DNA from 2 places in the Enterococcus sp. DIV1314a genome. Region 2 is predicted to be linked to the other one. Evidence: a T-box and tRNA genes for the amino acid it is inferred to sense, from the RefSeq annotation. Region 2 holds a T-box; the other holds one or more tRNA genes.
What was found. The T-box of region 2 lies ahead of leuS (leucine--tRNA ligase). A T-box ahead of a tRNA ligase gene usually reads a tRNA of that ligase, here a tRNA-Leu.
Positions count from the first base shown of each region.

Region 1 (6,730 bases), 1.2 Mb from region 2:
TAAGTAGTGCTGTTTTTTGCATCAATCTCACCTACCATTCAATTGCCGATATTGGGGTGGGATGTTCATTCACTTCAATACTACGGACTTTAGCATCATTGATTCGGATCACGCGATTAGCCATCGGCGCAATTAACGCATTATGCGTAATGATAACTACTGTTGTTCCCGTTTGACGGGCAGTATCTTCCAATATTTGTAAGATTTGTTTGCCTGTTTCATAATCTAAGGCACCAGTTGGTTCATCGCATAACAATAACTTTGGACGCTTTGCTAACGCTCGCGCGATCGTGACGCGCTGTTGTTCTCCCCCTGATAACTGTGCTGGAAAATTATTCATTCGGCGACCTAATCCGACTTGTAATAAGACTTCTTCTGGATCGAGCGCTTCCTCAACAATTTGTGAAGCGAGTTCGACGTTTTCTTTGGCCGTCAAGTTCGGAACTAAATTATAAAATTGAAAAACAAAGCCGACGTCATTGCGCCGATACGTTGTCAGTTCGTGTGCGTTATAATTGGCAATATCCACGCCATCAATAATAATTTGACCGCTGTCACAACTATCCATGCCGCCTAAAATATTTAAAACGGTCGATTTACCTGCCCCACTAGGCCCTAAAATAACCGCAACTTCTCCTTGTTCAATACTAAAATTAATATGATCGTTGGCGATGATTTCCGTATCACCCATCTGATATTTTTTTACTTCGTCAATGACTTCAATATAACTCATCGGCTGTCATCCCCCATTTTCTTCTTATCTATGATTGGATTATCAATCTTTTTCTATCGGAAAGCAACGATAAGAACCTGTCTTTGGCTACTTTTTTGGCATTCAATAAAAAAGAAGAGACCGTTTGCGCCATTCTCTTCCTTCCTTTTAGTATTCTATTAGATATGGAACCGTTCTACGCCATCTAAAAATGTCGCTTCTAACGTCATATCAGGATTTAAAACGATAAAGTCTGCTGCACGACCTGCTTTTAATACACCACAAACATCATCGATCCGGCAACTCACTGCCGGCACATAACTAGCCATGAGTATTGCTTGTTCAGGAGTGGCTAATCCCCAATCGACCACATTTTTAATGGCTTCTTTTAATTTCAAAATACTGCCAGCTAAATTCCCTTCCGCCATCCGAACTGTTCCATCTTTCACAATAACAGGGAACTCACCTAAAATATAATCGCCATCCGGCATCCCGCCAGCCATCATACAGTCCGTAATCAAAGCCACATGATCGTGACCAGCTGTCTCAACTAGGACTTTCGCTGCTTGCGGATGGACGTGGTGCCCATCACAGATCAATTCAGAAAAGACATCATTCAACGTCATTAAAGCACCGACCATTCCTGGTTCACGATGATTCAAGCCGCGCATTCCGTTAAAAGCATGGACAAAGACGCTGGCACCTGCTTCTACCGCCTTCGTTGCTTCTTCTAACGTCGCATTACTGTGACCTAATGCGACAACCACACCAGTCTGTGTCACTGCTTCAACAAACGCTTCCACGCCTTCTCGTTCTGGAGCTAAGGCAATTTTTTTGATAATCCCACCTGAAGCCTCTTGCCACTCGTTAAAAATTTCAAGGCTCGGATCACCAAAATACGAAGGGTTTTGAGCGCCTTTATATTCTTCTGTAAAAAATGGACCTTCAAAGTAAATTCCTTCTATTTTTGCTCCAGTAACCTCTTTTTGTACTTCACCAATTGTCTTCGCTACAGCAGTGAGTAACTCCCGGCTTGAAGTTAACGTCGTTGGTAAAAATGAAGTCACACCACACGACAACAAGGATTCTGACATGACATGTAGCCCTTGAGCGTCGTTATCCATCACATCATGATTTAGATACCCATGAATATGCGTGTCGACTAAACCAGGACCGATCCATTTCCCACTATAATCAATGACTTGGCTTTCTTGTGGTACTTCTGTCAGATATTCTCCAATAATGCCATCTGTGATTTCTAAGTACCCTTTTCCTTTAGTTGCTGAATGAAAAAAAAATTTATCTGCTAATACGAATGTTCTCACGTTTTTTCCCCGTCCCTTCTTCGTCTTTTCTATAAATAAAGTACTCTTATTCGTTTTCAAAGTCAAGGCTATCGAGAGATTTGACAAGATCTAGGGTTTCCATATTTTTTGCTAGCGAAAAAAACGGTAGTGCCATCTCTTTCTTTCCTAATCGTTGTAAAATTTTCCCCTTTAAGTCAGTTAATTCTGCCAAATAATAATAGCTACAAAATTGCTGAACGAAAGATAAGCCTCTAGCCACCACAATGGAGGCTTCTTTATAGTCTTTTTCCTCAAATAAAAATTCACCATAATGGTAATACACTTTTGCTAACTCAAAAATTTTTCTTTCATAAGGTAGTTTCTCAGCAAAATCATAACTTTTTTTTAATTCTACGAGCGCCTTCTCTCGTTGACCACTTTCTTTTAAGACGTACCCAATACAACTTAACATTTGAACTTCAATGGTCGAGACAAACTGTTTATCTTGATTATAGGTATAGGATAATCCTTTTCGTAGAGATTGAAGTGCTGTGACATGATTTTTTTCGACAAAAAATTCACAACTTCCTAAATAGTAATAATACAGTTGTAAATCTGTCTCTAAATATAAGGTCTCTAATAGCTCTGGTTCTTCAAGTAGTAAGGAAACCCTTTCATAATCACGCTGCACAAAATAGCGGTAAATCCCCTGAAAACGAAGTCCCATTTGACTCTCATTCTTTGGTTGAGAAAGCATTAATTGATCAATCGTGATATTTAGTCGTTCACAGATTTGATGCAATACCATCACATTTGGCAGTTCTTCATTATTTTCAGCCCGACTAATCACACTTTGGGCACAAATGTCCGCAGCCAACATCTTTTGGGTTAATCGTCGTGCTTGTCGCAATTGTTTTAAGGTTTCACCAATTGATTGTCTTTCTTTTTCCATAAGCCCTCCATAAATGCGGATATGCATTTTTCATTTGTTCTATTTTAGCACATAATACATAAAATGATACTATTTATTAAAATACTTGTTATATGTTGTTAACAGATTAGGAGTGGTTTTTTATGGAAACGCAAGCAATCGAACTACAAACAGACGTCACTTTTAAATGGGATAATTTAAGACTTATGGGGGCCATTGAAAAAGAATACGAAAATTCTTTTTTAGTCCAAGTCGAAAATCCTTCGAAAGAGATCATGGAAAAATATAATGGAAGAATGGTAATTAGTAAAAAAATCTGTGAGAAAATATTGAATTAAACAATCGTTAGTCAATGAATTCGTTTGACTACCATTAACAAAACGTGCGATACAAAAAAACGCAAAAGTTCATTCCCCTAAACAGGGAGCGAATTATTGCGTTTTTTTCTGAATCTCTCTTTGTATGATGAGTATTACTTTTGTTGATAAGTAGCTAAAAACGTCCGCATCCGATCCGCCGTCATTTTTAACTGATCCATATTCGGTAAGTAGACAATGCGGAAATGATCTGGCGCTTGCCAATTAAAGCCGCCACCATGCACCAATAGGACATGATGTTGATGAAGGAAATCTAAAACGAATTTTTCATCATCTAAAATATTAAATTTCTTTGTATCAATTTTTGGAAACAGATAAAAGGCAGCTTTTGGTTTGACTGCAGAAAGTCCTGGAATATCATTGATGGCATTATAGATAAATTCTCTTTGTTCATAAATGCGACCCCCAGGTAATAATAGTTTATCGACACTTTGATAACCACCAAGAGCGGTTTGAACGATTTGTTGTGATAAAACGTTTGAACATAAGCGCATAGAAGATAACATATTTAAGCCTTCAATATAACCTTTAATATTGGACTTATCACCACTGATCGCCATCCATCCGACACGAAAGCCAGCAACCCGATGTGATTTTGACAATCCACTGAACGTAACCACTGGACGATCAGGAGCTAAAGCCGCAATATGAATGTGTTTATGGCCATCCATTAATAAACGGTCATAAATCTCATCTGAGAAAATAATCAAATCAAATTCTCGTGCAATAGTGACAATCCCCTCTAAAATTTCTTTCGGATAAACAGCTCCCGTTGGATTATTCGGATTAATCAAAACGATGGCTTTGGTTTTCGATGTAATCTTTGACCGGATATCGCCAAGGTCAGGGTTCCACTCACTTTCTTCGTCGCAAATGTAATGAACGGCTTTGCCTCCTGCAAGTGAGATTGAAGCTGTCCATAGAGGATAATCTGGCATCGGTACTAGAATTTCATCGCCATTGTTGCATAGCCCTTGCATTGACATCGTGATCAGTTCACTTACCCCATTGCCGGTATAGATATCATTAATCGATAAATTCGGAAAATCTTTGACTTGATAATATTGTTCTACGGCTTTGCGCGCAGAAAAGATCCCTTTTGAATCAGAGTAACCTTCTGACTCACGAACATTTAAAATTAAATCGCGAATAATTTCATTCGGTGCTTCAAAACCAAACGTTGCCGGATTGCCTGTATTTAATTTTAAAATACTAATGCCTTCTTCTTGCATCCGTTCCGCTTCTTCTAAAACAGGTCCTCGTACATCATAGCTCACACCGTCAAGTTTCGTTGATTTCTCAAATTTCTTCATCCAAATTCCTCTTTTCGAAAAATATCATCGCTGCTTCTTTTATGAATCTTTTAACGTGCCTTATTATACCAAACTTTTTTGTGAATCGGATAAAACTACTAAAAAAAATGATGATTCAAAACAGATTGTATTCCTCATCCGAAAAAAACAAAAAACGCTCTTCCTTATGAAGAACGTCGCCTCTTTAATTTAATGCATAATGCGGCCAATGGGACTCGAACCCACACAAGTTTCCTTATACGCCCCTCAAGCGTACGCGTCTGCCAATTCCGCCATGGCCACGAAAATGATTCGTTGATTCTCTTTTAGATGCCTATCCAGTGATGAAGATAAATAGCAAAAGTGAAGCAATGACAATAATAAGATATTAACGATAAATAACGTTCTTGTCAACAAAAAATTGCAAAAAAATAAAGACTTTAGGATTCCCTGATGAACCGGCCTGACTCATTCCTCTTAAGAAAATGAATCGATCGTGTTATCGACAACTTTTTATTTCAGCATTTAAGGATTGAAAGACACGCTCTCTTTCGTTTACAAACGATTGTGAGCGTGTCAATAAGACTTATTTAAAATAATTATTTTCGTTTAAATCATTCGTTTCTTTCGCAATTAATCCATCTAGTGAACGATTTAATGCCATACGTTTTTTTTCTTTCCGAGGAACTTCATCTGTCAGCAATCCCTCGGTAGAAGGAAATTTTTTGACACTCGGTTCATGATCTTTGCGCTCTTGATAAGGAGTCTGTTCATTATCAAATAATAAATAACTCTCTTTAGTCTTACGCATCGATTGCATCAAATCTGCTTCAGAGAATGATGTTGATTCTTCTTCAGGAATAATTGACGCAGGTATGTACTTGGGAACAAAATACGAGCGTCCTGAATACTCTCGTTTAACAGAGGGAACAACTTCTGATTTTTTCTCTTTTACACGAAATAAAGGCTTGCTCGTCATGTCACCAAAGAGCTGTTTCTTCCCGGTTTTGGTTACTTCAACGGTCGTCCGCTTCGTATAATCGGGTAAGTTCGTGCGGTGGCGTTTCAATTCTTCCTTTTGCGCGAGACTATGTCCTGCTTTCGAGTGCGTTTGACGTAGCGATCGTCGTAATTCTTTCGGCTCATCCACAGGTTGCTTTTGCGTATAAAAAGGCGTATCCGTTGAATCCTCTGTCAAAATCCACGACTCTTGCGCGGAAAAAGGCGTGTAATCACCTTCCCGATTAATTTTGACACCTGTTTCATCTGAATAAGCAGGAAAACGAAAATGTTTTCGCTTGATTTCATTGTTACTTCCCATATATCTCATCCTTTAAATCAAGATTTCCTTCATAGTACCATATTTTCAAACAGGATTGACACTATCTCTCCAATAAAAAGAAAGTTTTAGTAGCTTTCTTATGACTGCGAAGAAAGCAAGAAATAACTATTTTCAGCGATCGTCTGATTAGCCAACCGTTGACCAATCTCGTTTGTGACCTTATTTTCTTCCGTTAAAAAAGTGAGCGTTTCAGAGACAAGACACGGAATACTTGTCGGATTGAGAACAAGTGCCACATATTGATCTTGCTGGTATCGTAAGAGTCCAAATAATTGATCCGTATAAAAGAAAGCGAGCTCGCCATCAATCACCGTGGGGGTCGTTTGACGAATCGTAATCCATTTTTTATAAAGATCATAGATGGTCCTATCTTCTCGATTCCACGGATAAAATTTACGATTTTCAGGATCTTTCCCACCTGTTAAGCCCACTTCATCTCCGTAATAAATACAAGGAACTCCAGGAAATAAGAATAACAACCCAATTGCCAAATCCATTTTTTTTATTTGTTCACCTAACACCGAAAAAATACGTTCCGTATCATGCGTTCCAATATTATTAAAATTATTAAAAAAAATGTCTTTGGGATAATTTTCATACAATCGCGTAAAGGAACGCGCTATTTTTTCGGGTGAGGCTTGACTGGTCAGTAAGGCAATGACGCCTTCTCTTAGTGGATAATTCATGACACCGTGCAGCTGATTCCCTAAAATATAGTTGCGTCGCTCTTTATAAGAAATTTTATTCGAAGCATCTTCCCAGACTTCACCGATTAATACTTTATCTGAAA
Region 1 is NZ_JBIOQP010000001.1:2,429,413-2,436,142, forward strand. Features, by position in the region: gene IGI68_RS11615 (FtsX-like permease family protein) at 1-22, opposite strand, end outside; gene IGI68_RS11620 (ABC transporter ATP-binding protein) at 32-733, opposite strand; gene nagA (N-acetylglucosamine-6-phosphate deacetylase) at 892-2,037, opposite strand; gene IGI68_RS11630 (helix-turn-helix domain-containing protein) at 2,084-2,950, opposite strand; gene IGI68_RS11635 (DUF2187 domain-containing protein) at 3,088-3,267, shown strand; gene IGI68_RS11640 (pyridoxal phosphate-dependent aminotransferase) at 3,402-4,619, opposite strand; tRNA gene IGI68_RS11645 (tRNA-Leu) at 4,820-4,901, opposite strand; gene IGI68_RS11650 (hypothetical protein) at 5,185-5,919, opposite strand; gene IGI68_RS11655 (glycoside hydrolase family 13 protein) at 6,018-6,730, opposite strand, start outside.
Region 1: it encodes a tRNA-Leu, which carries the amino acid that the T-box ahead of leuS (leucine--tRNA ligase) is inferred to sense. The anticodon was not compared.

Region 2 (6,730 bases):
AGCTGTTTCAGCAGTTGCGCCACTCTCGCCCGTCATCACTGTTTTAGCAGATGAATCTGATACGTATATAGAACAAACAACCCCGTCTGAAGCTGTCCAAACAACGAATTCAGCCGTTCAATCCGTCAATGCAGAGGAAGAAATGCAAGCATCCTCAGAAGCAACCGAAACACCAGTCGTAACGGAAACACCTGAATTGCCAGCCGCTTCGGAAGTGGTGGAAGAAAATAATGTAGCCGAAACACCTGTTGTTCCGGAAACATCAATGGAAGATCCGTCGATGGAAGAGGTCGAAGTAAACGAAGAACCTCTTGTGATCGAAGAACCCGCTCTCGTTGAAGAAGCACAATCGGCTGTTCAAGCGCCGACAATCTTGCCATTTTCTGCTGGCTTGGCACGGGCGTCAGCCTTTGTTGACCCTCAGACCTTCATTAATACTATCGCACAACAAGCAAAAGCCGTGGCAGATGCCAATGATTTATATGTGTCAGTCATGATTGCGCAGGCCATTATTGAAAGTGGTTGGGGTAGTAGTACGTTATCTAAAGCGCCAAATTATAATTTGTTCGGGATTAAAGGAAGTTACAATGGTCAGACCGTGTATATGAGTACACTGGAATATTTAAATGGTCAATGGGTGACGAAAAATGAGCCGTTTAAAAAGTATCCTTCTTTTGCAGAATCATTTGCAGATAATGCTGCCACGTTAAGAAATGTTAGCTTCCAATCAGGCGTCTATTATTATTCAGGCGCTTGGAAGAGCAATACGAAGAGCTACCGTGATGCAACAGCTTGGTTAACGGGTCGTTACGCAACAGATCCAAACTATGCCAGCAAGCTCAATTCCACAATTGAAATGTATCAATTGACGCGTTTTGATTCTCCAGCCACTGGAAACAATCAAAATCAAACGAATACAGGCAATGGAAATCCGGTGATCAATACTGGGACAGGCTCAGGTAGTAATACCGGCAGTAGCACGGACACCGCGAAAACCTATACGGTGAAATCAGGCGATTCGATTTGGTTGATTGCCAATAATCACGGGATTTCGATGGATCAATTGCGTAGTTGGAATAATTTAAAGAGTGACCTCATTCATGCTGGTCAAAAACTAATCGTAGGTCAATCGAGCCAAGCGCCGGTCACACCAGAAGCGCCGAAGCCGACACCAACGCCAACACCAACACCAACGCCCGAAACGTCAAAACCAGAGACGTCGGTGACGCCAAGTACAGCAAAAACGTATACGGTAAAATCCGGTGATTCGGTGTGGTTGATTGCCAATAACCATGGCATTACGATGGCACAATTACGGAGTTGGAATAATTTAAAAAATGATTTGATTCATCCAGGTCAAAAATTAGTCGTCAGTCAAACAGGGACAACGAATACGGGGACGACAGCGAAACCGACAGCACCGACGAATACGAATACGTCAAATAATGCGACGAATAATGCCACTTCTAAACCAACGACCAGCACAGCGAAAACGTATACGGTGAAATTTGGCGATTCAGTCTGGCTGATTGCCAATAATCATGGTATTACGATGGCGCAATTACGGAGTTGGAATAATTTAAAGAGTGATTTAATTCATCCGAATCAAAAGTTGATTGTCAGCCAAGCAAGTGGGACGAGTACTGGAACAACCACAAAACCAGTGACATCAACGAATACAAATGTCGGAACAACCACGAAACCGACAACGCCAACGAATACAAATAACAGTAGTAATTCTTCTAATGCGACGACAACAACGGCAAAGACCTATACCGTCAAAGCAGGGGATTCGGTGTGGTTAATTGCCAATAAACATGGTATCACGATGGATCAATTACGGAATTGGAATAATTTAAAGAGTGATTTGATTCATCCAAATCAAACCCTAAAGGTCAGCAACGCAAGCACGTCATCAAACACGGTGACGACGAAACCAGTCGTCAATCAAACGACTGCTCAGACTACGACTAATACAAGTAATGAAAAGAGCCATAAAGTAGTCAGTGGCGATAGTCTTTGGATGCTGTCTCAAAAATACAATCTCTCAATTGCGCAATTAAAAACGTTAAATTCGTTAACGTCTGATACGATTTACGTCGGTCAAACATTGAAAGTTCGTTAAAAAACTTGAAAGACATTTGAAAGTTTGCTAAGATACATCTAAGTTGAATAAAACACGTTTGAATAGGAATAGTAGAGAGTCGTTCTTTTCGTAGAGAGTACATGGTTGGTGGAAATGTACAGAGAAACTTTTGAACTCGCCTTTGAGTGTTATCTTTTGAAGAATAGTAGGAAGATACGGTGACGATCGTTAAAACGTTGAGGCTAGGCTTTTTTAGCTAGTAAATGTAGGTGGTACCACGTCTTTAACGTCCTATGAGGAACAGTTTGTTTCTTATAGGGCTTTTTTTATGATTAAAAATGAGCAGAGGAGCGTTTATCGTGAACTATAATCACAGAGAAATTGAGAAGAAATGGCAAAAGTATTGGGCAAAAAATCATTGCTTTAATACGAAAGAAGAATCGAATAAACCTAAATTTTATGCTTTAGATATGTTTCCTTACCCATCCGGACAAGGATTACACGTTGGGCATCCAGAAGGGTATACCGCAACCGATATTTTGTCTCGGATGAAACGCAGCCAAGGCTATAACGTTTTACATCCAATGGGCTGGGATGCTTTTGGTTTACCCGCAGAGCAATATGCGTTAGATACTGGTAATGATCCCGCTGAGTTTACCAAGAAAAATATTGAGACATTCCGTCGTCAAATTAATTCACTAGGGTTTAGTTATGATTGGAACCGTGAAATCAATACGACCGATCCAGAGTACTACAAATGGACGCAATGGATTTTTACCAAACTTTATGAAAAAGGGTTAGCTTATGAAGCAGAAGTGGCCGTTAACTGGGTACCGGAACTTGGAACAGTCATCGCCAATGAAGAAGTCATCGATGGCAAGAGCGAACGTGGTGGCTATGATGTTGTTCGCAAACCGATGCGTCAATGGATGTTAAAAATTACGGCTTATGCCGATCGCTTATTAGATGATTTAGAAGAGTTGGACTGGCCAGAAAGCATTAAAGAAATGCAACGGAATTGGATTGGTCGTTCTTACGGCGCGAACGTGACGTTTAAAGTGGCGAATCGCGACGAAGAATTTACCGTCTTTACGACACGTCCGGATACATTATTTGGTGCAACGTACTGCGTGTTAGCACCAGAACTCGATCTTGTTCAACAGATTACGACACCAGAACAAAAAGAAGCTGTCGATGCTTATATTGATGCGGCTAGTAAAAAATCAGATTTAATGCGGACCGATTTAGTGAAAGAAAAAACCGGCGTCTTTACGGGAGCTTATGCGATTAACCCAGCCAATGGGCAAGAAGTGCCGATTTGGATTGCCGATTATGTCCTCGCAACTTATGGAACAGGTGCTATTATGGCTGTTCCAGCGCACGATGAACGTGACTATGAATTTGCGAAAACCTTTGGAATCGCGATTGTTCCAGTTGTTGAAGGTGGCGACATTGATGTTGCAGCCTATGTCGGCGATGGTGTACACATCAATTCTGATTTCTTAAATGGGTTAGAAAAAGATGACGCGATGGCAACGATGATTACGTGGTTAGAAGAAAAAGGAGTTGGGAAAAAAGAAGTTAGCTACCGTCTCAGAGATTGGTTATTCTCACGCCAACGTTATTGGGGGGAACCAATTCCTGTCATTCACTGGGAAGATGGCACAACAACCACGCTACCAGTTGAAGAATTACCGTTACGTTTGCCAGTCACGAACGATATTCATCCAAGTGGTACTGGTGAGTCTCCTCTTGCTAATATCACGGAATGGGTGAACGTGGTCGATCCAAAAACAGGCATGAAAGGGCGTCGTGAAACGAATACCATGCCACAATGGGCGGGAAGCTCTTGGTATTTCCTTCGTTTTATCGATCCTCATAATAAAAATGAACTCGCGAATTATGAAAAATTAGAACGTTGGTTACCGACAGATATTTATATCGGAGGTGCGGAACACGCCGTCTTACACTTATTATATGCTCGTTTTTGGCATAAATTCTTGTACGATATTGGCGTCGTTCCAACTTCTGAACCATTCCAAAAATTGTATAACCAAGGAATGATTCTCGGCGAAAATAATGAAAAAATGTCGAAATCACGCGGTAACGTAGTGAATCCTGATGATGTCGTGAAACAATACGGTGCGGATACGTTAAGACTGTATGAAATGTTCATGGGACCGTTAGACGCAGCTATCGCTTGGAATGAAAATGGTCTTGAAGGTAGTCGCAAATTCCTCGATCGCGTTTGGCGTTTAATCGTTGACGAGAATGGGAAAATGCGTGACCGGATTACGACGATTAACAATGGTACGTTAACGAAAGTCTATCACCAAACGGTCAAAAAAGTATCCGAGGACTTCGCAGAACTACGTTTTAATACCGCAATTTCGCAACTCATGGTATTTATCAATGAAGCATATAAAGTCGACGCGTTACCGATTGACTATATCAAAGGATTCGTCCAATTATTGGCACCAATTGCGCCTCATATTGGGGAAGAATTGTGGTCGATTCTAGGAAACACAGAAAGCTTGACGTATGCACCATGGCCGACGTATGACGAAGCAGCGCTTGTGGAAGATGAAGTCGAAATTGTCATTCAAATCAATGGCAAAGTTCGTGCAAAACGATTCGTGCCAACGCAAGCAACGCGTGAGGAACTGGAGCAATTAGCTAAAGAAGAATCTCAAATTAAAGAACTGTTAGCTGGAAAAACAATTCGTAAAGTGATTGTTGTTCCGAAAAAATTGGTTAATATTGTAGCCAATTAATCAATGAATGGAAACTGACCTTACTTCAAAGAGTAAGTAGGTCAGTTTTTTTGTTACATGTCTGACTTCAATTGTTTTCATGACAAGTGAAATGAAAACAGCCTATTCAAAAGCGTTCAGCGAAGCGGTTGATAGTAGAAACGGTTTTCATATTGTGTCTGAAGCTGAAAGTGGTAAAATGAAAGAGAGTCTGTGACAAGTAAAGGAGTTGACGAAATTGGATTATTTGGATCACAAATTACTCGGTAAGTACTTTCGCAGTAAAGGCACGCAAATTAGAGGCGTCGTTTTTGCGCTGGGGCGTTACATCGAATATGTAGTCATTGAAGGTGAACCTAATGTCGATAGTATGTTAGAAGTGTTTGCCATCGAAAATGGTAAGGCCTTTGTGCGAGTAAATGATTATTTAATTGAAGAAAGTGAAGACTACATTGAAATTAGAAAATAAAAGGAGTGTATGAGATGTTTGTTGCTAGAATCGTTATTTTTGTTTTAATCTTTGCCTTATTGATTTGGTTATTAACCAGCACGGCCGTGATTGTCCATCAAGGAGAAGTGAAAGTTGTGGAAAGTTTCGGGAAGTTTGTTCGGACGTTAGAACCGGGCCTTCATTTTTTAATCCCGATCGTCTATACAGTCCGCCAACGAGTGTCACTAAAACAAGTACCATTAGAAATTCCTCCTCAAAGTGCGATTACGCGCGATAACGTAATTGTCCAAATTGATGAAGCGATTAAGTACCACGTGACAGATGTTCGTGCTTTCGTCTATGACAACGAAGATGCTGTAACCGCGATGATTCAAGATGCGCAGTCGAACTTACGCGGAATTATCGGAAAGATGGATTTAAATGAAGTATTAAATGGAACGGAAGAAATTAACGTCGCGTTGTTTGAGTCGATTAAAGATATTACTGCGGGTTATGGACTCGCGATTGATCGGATTAATATTGGTGAAATTTTAGTTTCCGATGAAATTATTAATTCAATGAATAAACTCATCACGGCGTCCCGTGATAAAGAATCGATGATAACCTTATCAGAAGGACGCAAACACTCTTTAATTTTAGACTCTGAAGCCAAATCATCCGAAATGCAAATTGATGCTGAAGCACGTTCCAAACAAACCAAAATTGACGCAGAAGCACGCGCAGAAAGAACACGCATTGATGCAGCCGCTGAAGCTGAAAAAATTCGGGTCATCACAGAAGCAGAACAATTACGGATTAAAGCGCTAAATCAAGCGATTAAAGAAAGTGAATTGACGCCAGAAGTGCTACAATACTTAGGATTAGAAGCTTTTAAAGAAGTCGCAAATAGTGAGACAAATACGGTCATTATTCCATCAAATATGACCGATTTGGCGAATGTTCCAGTCATGAAACAATTATGGGAAAAAACAAGTAGCGAAAAATAATGACCATATTATCAAGTGGTAGTAAATAATACGTCTTATTCGCAGGTGGACTAGAAGGAGGGGGTTGGATGACACCAAAAATGAAAGCCCAACGTGCGTTAAAAATCGGGCGTTACGTCGCGGTGTTCCTGTTTAGCCTAATGGTTCTTTACGTGATTGCAATCCGAGCCTACTTCGGAATCGTGCTCTTATTTGGAATGTTGTGTTATATTTTTTGGCACTTAAAACGAGCCGAAAATTTATTGCTTGAGGTCGACGAGCCCAACAGGGATGATCAGTAAAATTCCCAGTCGAAGTAACACAGAAGAAGAAAGAAAACCTTAGGAGATAAGTGAATGGCTTCTGCCAAGAATAGGACAATGCACTCAAAAGTTCGATCGAGCAAAGGTATCTCACATGCGATTAACTGAGATTCATTCGCCAAATAGTATCAATTTCGATCCATACGATTTGG
Region 2 is NZ_JBIOQP010000001.1:1,224,320-1,231,049, forward strand. Features, by position in the region: gene IGI68_RS05860 (LysM peptidoglycan-binding domain-containing protein) at 1-2,125, shown strand, start outside; T-box leader at 2,174-2,383, shown strand; gene leuS (leucine--tRNA ligase) at 2,446-4,860, shown strand; gene IGI68_RS05870 (hypothetical protein) at 5,078-5,308, shown strand; gene IGI68_RS05875 (SPFH domain-containing protein) at 5,323-6,276, shown strand; gene IGI68_RS05880 (hypothetical protein) at 6,345-6,557, shown strand.